DNA from 3 places in the Kitasatospora sp. NPDC059827 genome. Region 3 is predicted to be linked to each of the others. Evidence: riboswitches for the same ligand, from Rfam matches in the RefSeq annotation. Region 3 holds a riboswitch; each other region holds the start of a gene.
The links. A riboswitch is a leader RNA that binds a small molecule or an ion and turns the genes downstream of it on or off. The one in region 3 is predicted to bind thiamine pyrophosphate.
Positions count from the first base shown of each region.

Region 1: linked by a shared signal. The riboswitch ahead of ACFV8H_RS04175 (purine-cytosine permease family protein) and the one ahead of thiO (glycine oxidase ThiO) in region 3 are both predicted to bind thiamine pyrophosphate.
Region 2: linked by a shared signal. The riboswitch ahead of thiC (phosphomethylpyrimidine synthase ThiC) and the one ahead of thiO (glycine oxidase ThiO) in region 3 are both predicted to bind thiamine pyrophosphate.

Region 1 is NZ_JBHWIV010000004.1:131,814-135,082, forward strand. It holds gene ACFV8H_RS04175 (purine-cytosine permease family protein) at 1-1,305, opposite strand, end outside; TPP riboswitch at 1,298-1,446, opposite strand; gene ACFV8H_RS04180 (S1C family serine protease) at 1,655-3,269, shown strand, end outside.
Region 2 is NZ_JBHWIV010000026.1:74,448-77,716, reverse strand. It holds gene thiC (phosphomethylpyrimidine synthase ThiC) at 1-1,804, opposite strand, end outside; TPP riboswitch at 1,799-1,934, opposite strand; gene ACFV8H_RS18595 (DUF5326 family protein) at 2,091-2,291, opposite strand; gene tenA (thiaminase II) at 2,472-3,140, opposite strand.
Region 3 is NZ_JBHWIV010000059.1:5,658-8,926, forward strand. It holds gene ACFV8H_RS29280 (Rv2175c family DNA-binding protein) at 1-355, opposite strand, end outside; gene ACFV8H_RS29285 (NAD(P)/FAD-dependent oxidoreductase) at 398-1,597, opposite strand; TPP riboswitch at 1,721-1,833, shown strand; gene thiO (glycine oxidase ThiO) at 1,837-3,012, shown strand; gene thiS (sulfur carrier protein ThiS) at 3,009-3,248, shown strand; gene ACFV8H_RS29300 (thiazole synthase) at 3,252-3,269, shown strand, end outside.

The DNA of each region.
Region 1 (3,269 bases), on a different contig from region 3:
GAAGTGCAGGGTCCGCTGGGCCGAGGTCCAGAAGTCCACCCACCCGTCGCCCACCGCGGTCGGCGCGATCAGCTGGTAGACGGCGAAGCCCAGCACCCACGGCAGCAGCATCAGCCAGCGGGACGGCGCCCGCTCGGAGAGGTCCCAGCCGTGCCGGCCGGCGCCGAAGAAGTAGTCCACCGCCAGCACCGCCAGCAGCGGCACGAAGACCGAGCCGATCAGGCCGAGGAAGTTGCTGTAGGTGTCGGTGAACCGGTCGATGCGCAGTGCCAGCACGGTGGTCAGCACGCCGATCCCGCCGCTCAGCACCCGGCGGTCCACCCGCGGCAGCAGGTTCTGCAGCGACATCGCGGTCGAGTAGACGTTGGCGAAGGACTGGTCGGTCTCGCGCAGCACCAGCACCAGGAGGAACAGCCAGCCGGCCCAGACACCGAGGAAGGAGTCGAAGATCCGGCTCGGGTCGCCGTCGGACTGGAGCAGCGCCATCAGCCCCAGCACGTAGCACCAGACCTGGGCGACGGTGTAGCCGGAGAAGCTGCCCCAGAAGGCCGACTTCGGGCTGCGCGAGTGCCGGGTGTAGTCGGCGGCCATCGGGACGAAGGAGATCGACACCGCGATCATCGCGTCGGTGGCGCCCAGGAAGCCGTGCCAGTTGCCCGCGCCCGGGTCCGGCACGCCCTGGCGGCCCAGCTGGACGGTGAAGTACACCATCGCGACCGCGACCGCCCCGGCCACGAAGCGGCGCAGCACCGCGATCGAGCCCAGCGGCCAGATCGTCAGCGCGGTGGTCAGCGCGCCCGCGAGCAGCACGAACAGCCAGCGGTAGTCGCTGGTGTGGGCGACGGTCTGGGCGCCCGCCGCGATGGTCAGCAGCTCGAACACGCCCCAGCCGACGCACTGGACGATGTTCAGCACGGTCGGCAGGTAGGACAGCCGGGTGCCGAACAGGCCGCGCAGGTTGGCCATCGCCGGGGCGCCGGTGCGGGCCCCGATCAGCGCGGCGACGCCGAGCATCGCGGTGCCGACCGCCGTACCGGTCACGATCGCCGTCACCGCGGCGGCCAGCGACAGCTCGCTGCCCTTCTCTCCGAGCACGGTCGCGGCGGTGGAGAAGCCGATCAGGCTGACGCCGAGGTTCATCCAGAGCGCGAAGTGGTCCCGGAAGCGCAGGGTGCGCGGCGGCTCGGTGTCCAGGACCAGCGGTGCCTCGACACGGTGGTCCAGCAGCGCGGCGCCGGCCAGGTCCGGGGGGAAATCCTTGGACGCGGGCGCGCCAGGAGAAGAGGATGGCGAAGCAGGCGGCATGGCCGATACTCCCTACGCCGGCATTACCCGGACAGGTTCCGGCGGTCAGCGCCCCCTCGACGGTCCGCCGGTCACTGGCCTGGCGTACGGTCGACATGCGCACTCTCAGCCTGGTCGGTCCAAGCTCCCGCGTGTCAGTTTGGAGCGACAGGCTAACCGGCACGGGTACGAACGCCAAAGGCCACGGGGTGCGCGGTCCGCATCGCGGGACGCCGGGCGGGGGTGGGGAGCCCCGGTTGTCGGTGGCGGCTAAGGATTCTTATGAGTTATTCAGAGGGGTCCTTACGGCAATCGAATCGCCGGTGCGAAAAACTATGGTCCTTGGTTCTGTCAGCTATGGAGGTCGTCCGTGAGCACCGAGCGCGAGGTTGGGCCCACCGGGCCGCAGGGGGAGCAGCCCGCGGGGGCCCCGGAGGCGGCGGGTGCCGTTCCCGACGGCACCGCTCAGGGCGGCCACAAGCCGACCATGGCCTTCAGCCGGGTTCCCGAGCCGAAGGACGAACCGGTGGACAACCCGGTGGCCGGGCCGGTGGACGGGTCGGCCGACGCCGCCCCGGCCGACAGCGGTCACCAGCCGACCATGGCGTTCGGCCGGGTCCCGGAGCCGGCCGCCGCGAGCGCGGCGGCCGAGGCCGCCCCGGCGGAGGGCGGGCACAAGCCGACCGTCGCCTTCACCAAGGTGCCCGCGCCGGAGGCCCCGGCCGCGCCGGCCGCGCCCGCCGTCGAGGAGCCCGCCGTCGACCCGGCCACCGGCTACATCGACGCCCCGCCGCCGGTCCTGCCGCCCGCGCCGCCCGCCGCCCCCGCCCCCGCCCCGGTCGCCGCCGCTCCGGCCGCGCCCGCCCTGCCGCCGGGCACCCCGGGCAGCAACCCGTACGCGACCCCGACCCACGGCGTGCCCGCCGCCGGCGCCCACGAGGGCTACGGCGTCCCGGCCGCCAACGCCCAGGAGCCGTACGGCGCTCCGGCCGCCGGTGCGCCCGTCGCGCCCGGCGCACCCGGTCACCACCCCTTCGGCGCCGGCCAGCCGCTCGGCGGCTGGGGCGGCGGCCACGACGCCGGCGCGGGCCACCCCGGCGGCCCCGGCGGTCCGTTCGGCTACCCCGCCGAGTACCCCGGCGGCCCGGGCGGCCACGGCCCGCGCAAGAAGCGCGGCGGCCTGGTGGCCCTGCTCGCGGCCGTCGCGCTGGTCGCCGGCATCGCGGGCGGCGCGGTCGGTGTGGTCGCCAGCGACCACGCGGGCAGCAGCAGCTCGGCGGACGACCACCGCAGCACCACCGTCCAGGCCAGCAACACCCAGAAGAACGAGCCCGTCCCCGGGTCGATCGCCGCCATCGCCCAGAAGGCGCTGCCCAGCGTCGTCACCATCAAGGCGCAGAACAGCACCGAGTCGGGCACCGGCACCGGCTTCGTCTTCGACACCGAGGGCCACATCCTCACCAACAACCACGTGGTCGCGCCGGCCCTCAACGGCGGCAAACTGACCGTCAAGTTCGCCGACGGCACCTCCTACACCGCCTCGGTGCTGGGCCACGCCGAGGGCTACGACGTCGCCGTGGTCAAGATCGACAACCCGCCGAAGAGCAAGCTGTCGCCCCTGCCGCTGGCCGACTCCGACAAGGTCAACGTCGGTGACGCCACCGTCGCGATCGGTGCGCCGTACGGCCTGGAGTCCACCGTCACCAGCGGCATCGTCAGCGCGAAGGACCGCCCGGTCGCCTCCGGCGACGAGACCGGCTCGCAGGCCTCGTACATGAACGCCCTGCAGACCGACGCCTCGATCAACCCCGGCAACTCCGGCGGCCCGCTGCTGGACTCCAGCGGCGCGGTGATCGGCATCAACTCGGCGATCCAGTCCAACGCCTCCGCCAACGGCCGGGCCGGCAGCATCGGCCTGGGCTTCGCCATCCCGATCAACCAGGCCAAGTGGGTCGCGGACACCCTGATCAAGACCGGCAAGCCGG
Region 2 (3,269 bases), on a different contig from region 3:
GGGGGAGGTACACCTTGTTGCCCTGGGCGGCGAACTCGGCGGACTTCTCGGCCATGCCGGCCAGCGCCTCGGCGTCGAAGTCGGTGGTGACGGCGGTGGAGCCGTCCCCGTGCTCGTCGCGGATCTTCTGGGAGATCTTCATCGAGCAGAACTTCGGGCCGCACATGGAGCAGAAGTGCGCGGTCTTGGCCGGCTCGGCGGGGAGGGTCTCGTCGTGGAAGTCGCGGGCGGTCTCCGGGTCGAGGGCCAGGTTGAACTGGTCCTCCCAGCGGAACTCGAAGCGGGCGTCGGAGAGGGCGTCGTCCCAGGCCTGGGCGCCGGGGTGGCCCTTGGCGAGGTCGGCGGCGTGGGCGGCGATCTTGTAGGTGATCACGCCGGTCTTGACGTCGTCCCGGTTGGGCAGGCCCAGGTGCTCCTTGGGCGTGACGTAGCAGAGCATCGCGGTGCCCCACCAGGCGATCATCGCGGCGCCGATGCCCGAGGTGATGTGGTCGTAGCCGGGGGCGACGTCGGTGGTGAGGGGGCCGAGGGTGTAGAACGGCGCCTCGTCGCAGATCTCCTTCTGGAGATCCATGTTCTCCTTGATCTTGTTCATCGGGACGTGGCCCGGGCCCTCGATCATCACCTGGACGTCGCGCTCGCGGGCGATCCGGCCGAGCTCGCCGAGGGTCTGCAGTTCGGCGAACTGGGCCTCGTCGTTGGCGTCGGCGATGGAGCCGGGCCGCAGGCCGTCACCGAGCGAGAAGGTGACGTCGTAGGCGGCCAGGATGTCGCAGAGTTCCTCGAAGTTGGTGTAGAGGAAGTTCTCCTGGTGGTGCGCCAGGCACCAGGCCGCCATGATCGAGCCGCCGCGGGAGACGATGCCGGTCTTGCGGCGCGCGGTGAGCGGGACGTACCGCAGCAACACGCCCGCGTGGACGGTCATGTAGTCGACGCCCTGCTCGCACTGCTCGATGATGGTGTCGCGGTAGACCTCCCAACTGAGCTCCTCGGCCCTGCCGTCGACCTTCTCCAGCGCCTGGTAGAGCGGCACGGTGCCGATCGGCACGGGGGAGTTGCGCAGGATCCACTCGCGGGTGGTGTGGATGTTGCGGCCGGTGGAGAGGTCCATGACGGTGTCGGCGCCCCAGCGGGTGGCCCAGGTCATCTTCTCCACCTCCTCCTCGATCGAGGAGGTGACGGCGGAGTTGCCGATGTTGGCGTTGATCTTCACCAGGAAGTTGGTGCCGATGACGGCCGGCTCCACCTCGGGGTGGTTCACGTTCACCGGGATGACGGCGCGGCCGCGGGCCACCTCGTCCCGCACGAACTCCGGCTCCAGGCCCTCGCGCAGCGCCACGAACTCCATCTCCGGCGTCACCACGCCCCGCTTGGCGTAGGCGAGTTGGGTGACGGCGACGCCGCCGCGGCCACGCAGCGGGCGGCGCGGGCGGCCGGGGAAGACCGCGTCCAGGTTGCGCAGGTTTCCGCCGCGCGGGGAGGTGTGCTTGATCCCGTCGTCCTCGGGGCGCGCCTCGCGGCCGTCGTACTCCTCGACGTCGCCGCGCTGGCGGATCCAGGCGTCACGCAGGGCGGGCAGCCCGCGCCGCACGTCGGGCTCGTACGCCGGGTCGGTGTACGGGCCGGAGGTGTCGTACAGCGGCACGGTCCGGCCGTTGGTGAGCTGCACCTCGCGGTACGGGGCCCGCAGGTCGGGGCGGGATCCGTCGCGGTAGGCCTTGCGCCAGGCCGGGGTGGGGTAACCGGTGCGCTCGCTGCTGGGGGTGCTGCGGGCAGGCTGCGGCTGTGCTTCGAACGTGGTCATCTGACCTTCACTCCCTACGCCGGCATTACCCGGTCCAGGTTCCTGCGGTCGACGCAGCCGTCGGTCCGTCCGTCGACGGTCCGGTCAGCGTCCTCTCAGCCCGGTGCTCCGAGCTCCCGCGTCGCAGGCGGTGTTGCCTGCACATGACGCCAACACGGTAGCGAGCCGATCGCCGCAGGTCCAGACGGTCCCCGAAACGGATCCGCGGGGGGAAAGGCCGAGGCCCGGCCCCCGCGAACGGGGTGCCGGGCCTCCGGAGGTGCTCCGCGCGGTGCGCGGAGCGGGGTCAGTTCCTGGCGGCCTTCTTGACCAGGATCACCACGGCGGCGGCGATGCCGACGACCACCAGCAGCTTGATCACGATGCTCAGCAGGGCGCCGACCACGCCGAACACGAAGGCGATGACGTTCCAGGCCAGCACCAGGACCAGCACCGGGATGACGATGTTGCGCACCCAGGAGGGCAGCGACTTCCAGAGCTCAGCCATGTCGGTTCCTCTTCTCCCCTCGGGTCGGCCGCCGTCCGGTAACCGCATCCCGCTTGCTTTCGATGCTTCGAGCTTACGGCGGCGGAAGCGGCGGAACGAGGGCCTTCGGCCCGGAGAGAACCCCTAGATCACCCCGATCCCACCCCCCGGGGGGACCCCCGAGAAACGGCGGGGGACGGGTCAGACCGGCCAGCGCTCGCCGCGCCAGGCGGCGTCCCAGAACATCCACTCGTAGCGCGAGGTGGTCGTGAAGTGCTCGACCACCCGGCGGCGTTCGGCCGCCGAGAGCTCCTCGCCGAGCCGGTCGGTGAGCGCCAGCACCCGGCGGACCACGGACTGGAAGGCCTCGTCGCCGTAGGTGGCGATCCACTTGGCGTACAGCGGGTCCGGGGAGCCCTGGGCGAGCAGCGCCTCGCCGACCCGGGCGTAGATCCAGTAGCAGGGCAGCACCGCGCCGAGCGCCTCGGCGAAGGACCCGCCGTACACGGTGGCCAGCAGGTAGCTGGTGTAGGCGCGGGTGGTCGGCAGCACCGGTGCGGCGGCGGCCTCCTCGGCGGTGCCGCCGAAGGCGGTCAGGAACTCGGCGTGCATACCCTGCTCGGCGGCGAGCGCGCCGACCGCGTCGTCGGCGAAGGCCCGCACGTCGGCCTCACCGGGGGCCTTGGCGGCGCAGACGGCGAGGGCGCGGGCGTAGTCGCGCAGGTAGTGCGAGTCCTGGACGACGAAGTGGCGGAAGGCCTCGCGCGGCAGGGTGCCGTCGGTGAGGCCGCCGATGAAGGGGTGGGCGAGGATCTCGGCGTAGATCGGCTCGATCGACGCCCAGAGCTCTTCGCTGAGGCTACGGGTCATGCCCACGACCCTACGACGGCTCCGCCCCCGCCCTTCGGCTCCGTCGCGTCCGCCTCCGGGACCAGGGGTGTTCGGCACCAACTCGTCCGGTGGGAGCTTCCCCCGGAGCGGGCCGCCTGTCAGGCTTGG
Region 3 (3,269 bases):
TCGCCTGGGCGCGGCGCTTGACCTCGGTGCCGCGGTTCTCCCGAAGCGCCTGGATCGGGCTGCCGGGCAGCGACGGGTCCTCGGTGAAGAGCCACTCCAGGATCTCCACGTCGTTGTACCCGCAGTCCCGCAGGACGGTCAGGGTGCCGGACAGGTGCTTGACCAGCCCCTGGCCGTCGATGAACGCCGCCGGGACCTGCAGCGACTTGTTCGGCCCGCGCCGGACGGCGATCAGGCCACCGTTCTTGACCAGGTCACGCACTTCGGTGACCCGGACCCCCCACTGCTCCGAGATGTCGGGCAGGTACACCCACTCGGTGACCAGGGCTTCAATCTTGCTTTCGATCTCACTCACGCCACCAGACTGCCACCTCCGCGGCCCGCCGCGCACCAAGTGCTACCCCGCGACGGCTCCCTTGAGCGCCACCGAGGGGTCCGCGGCGAGCACCCGGTCGAGCACCGCACCGCGTTCGATCAGCTTCCGGCCCTGGGTGAGGTCGCGCGGCCGGTCCACGGCCAGCAGCGCGCTCGGCACCCCGTCGCGCAGCCAGAGCACCGACCACGCGGACTCCTGCGGGCTGCCGCGCCACAGCAGTTCGTCGCCCTCGGCGTGCCGGCCGGCGTACTGGACCATCCGCCCGAACTGCTCGGACCAGAAGTACGGCACCGGGTCGTACGGCGCGTCCGCCCCGAGCACGGCGGCGGCCGCGGCGGAGCCGGACTGCAGCGCGTGGTCCCAGTGCTGGACGGCCAGCCGGGCGCCGGAGCGGGCCGACGGGTAGCTGACGCAGTCCCCGGCCGCGAACACCCCGGGCAGGCCGGTGCGCAGCCGCCCGTCCACCACGACCGCGCCGGAGGCGTCCAGCTCGACGCCCGAGCCGGCCAGCCAGCCGGTCGCGGGCCGGGCGCCGATGCCGACCACCACCTCGTCGGCGGGCAGGTGGGAGCCGTCGGCCAGCAGCACCGCCCCCGGCTCGACGGCGGCCACCCCGACCCCGCAGCGCAGGTCGACCCCGGCCTCGGCGTACCAGGCGGCCATCGCCGAGCCGACCCCGGTCGGCAGCGCGCCCGGCACCGGCGCCGGGCCGGCCTCGACCACGGTGACCTCGCAGCCGGCCTGCCGTGCGGCGGTGGACACCTCGGCGCCGATCCAGCCCGCGCCGACCAGCACCAGGCGCAGGCCGGGGCGCAGCAGCGCGCGCAGCGCCAGGGCGTCGTCCAGGGTGTGCAGCAGATGGGCGCGCTCGGCCCCGGGCAGGGCGCGCGGGGTGGCGCCGGTGGCGATCACCAGCGCGTCGTACGGGAGGTCCCCGCCGTCGGTGTGCAGCAGGCCCGGGGCGAGACCGGTGGCCCGGCGGCCGGTGAGCAGCTCGATGCCGAGCCGCCCGTAGTCGATGTCCAGGGTGGTGGCGTCGGCCTTGCCGAGCAGCACGTCCTTGGAGAGCGGCGGCCGGTCGTACGGCGCGTGCCGCTCCTCGCCGACCAGGACGACCCGCCCCCGCCAGCCGCCCTGCCGCAGCTGCAGGGCGCACTGCGCCCCGGCCAGCCCGGCTCCGACGACGACGACCACCCGATCCGTTCCGCTCAGCTCTGCCACGCCCGTCACTGTACCCAGCGCCGCTGAACCGGCTCCGAGCCGCTCACCCGCGGAGCCGGGCGGGCGGCCCCGTCTCACCCCTCACACAGCCCTTCGGGCGGGCCGACCCCCGGAGTTAAGGTGGACGCACCACACGGGAGCCCGGCGGACCGGGCTGAGAGGCGGGCTGGCACGGCCTGCGACCGTCCGAACCTGATCCGGGTCATACCGGCGAAGGGAGAAGAGCAGCTTTGTCACGCATGCCATCGGGCAACCGCGCCGACGTGCTGGTGATCGGCGGGGGCGTCATCGGCCTCGCGGTCGCCTGGCGCGCCGCGCAACGCGGGCTGCGGAACGTGATCGTGGTCGACCCCGGCCACGGCCGGGGGGCGGCCGGGGTCGCCGCCGGGATGCTCGCCCCGGTCACCGAGCTGCAGTACGGCGAGGAGCCGCTGCTGCACCTGGGGACGGCCTCCAACCGGCGGTACGAGTCCTTCGCCGCCGAGCTCACCGAGGCCAGCGGCGGCCTGGACACCGGCTACCGCCGGTGCGGCACCATCGCCGTCGCGCTGGACTCCGACGACCGCGCGGAACTGCGCGAACTGCACGCCTTCCACCTGCGGCTGGGCCTGGACTCCAGCTGGCTGACCGGCCGGGAGGCCCGCCGGCTGGAGCCGATGCTCGCCCCCGGCGTGCGCGGCGGCCTGCACGTCGCGGACGACCACCAGGTGGATCCGCGCCGGCTGCTCACCGCCCTGGTCGCCGCCTGCGAGCGGGCCGGCGTCCGGCTACACCGGGCCGAGGCCGTCGAGCTGCTGGTGGACGGCGGCCGCGCGGTCGGCGCCCGGCTGGACGACGGGGAGTCCCTGGCCGCCGAGCAGGTGGTCCTCGCCGCCGGCCCGCACAGCCACCGACTGCCCGGCCTGCCCGAGGGCGTACTGCCCGCGGTGCGCCCGGTGAAGGGGCAGATCGTCCGGCTGCACATCCCGGAGGCCTACCGGCCGTTCCTCTCCCGCAACGTCCGCGCGGTGGTGCGCGGGCAGCACCTGTACCTCGTCCCCCGGGAGAACGGCGAGCTGGTGATCGGCGCGACCACCGAGGAACAGGGCTACGACACCACCGTCACCGCCGGCGGGGTGTACGAACTCCTGCGCGACGCCCACGAGTTGGTACCGGGTATCACCGAACTCCCGCTGCGCGAGACCTCCGCCGGGCTGCGCCCCGGCTCGCCGGACAACGCCCCGCTGCTGGGCCCGACCGCACTGCCCGGACTGGTCGCCGCCACCGGCCACTACCGCAACGGCGTGCTGCTCACCCCGGTCACCGCCGACCTGCTCGCCGACTACCTGGCGACCGGCGAAGTCCCCGACCTGGCACGGCCGTTCACGCCGACCCGGTTCTCCCCCGAAACCCCCGTCGCGAAGGCCTGCGCATGACCGAGACCGCCCCGAACGAGACCGCCCCGAACGAGATCGCCCTGACCGTCAACGGCGAGCCCCGCCGGGTGCCCGCCGCCACCACCCTCGCCGCACTGGTGGCCACCGTCAGCGCCGCCAACACCGGCGTCGCCGCCGCCCTCAACGAGGCCGTGGTGCCGCGCGGTTCGTGGCCCGGGACGACGCTGGACAGCGGCGACCGGATCGAGATCCTGACCGCCGTCCAGGGAGGCTGAACCATGGCCGACGACCTGCTG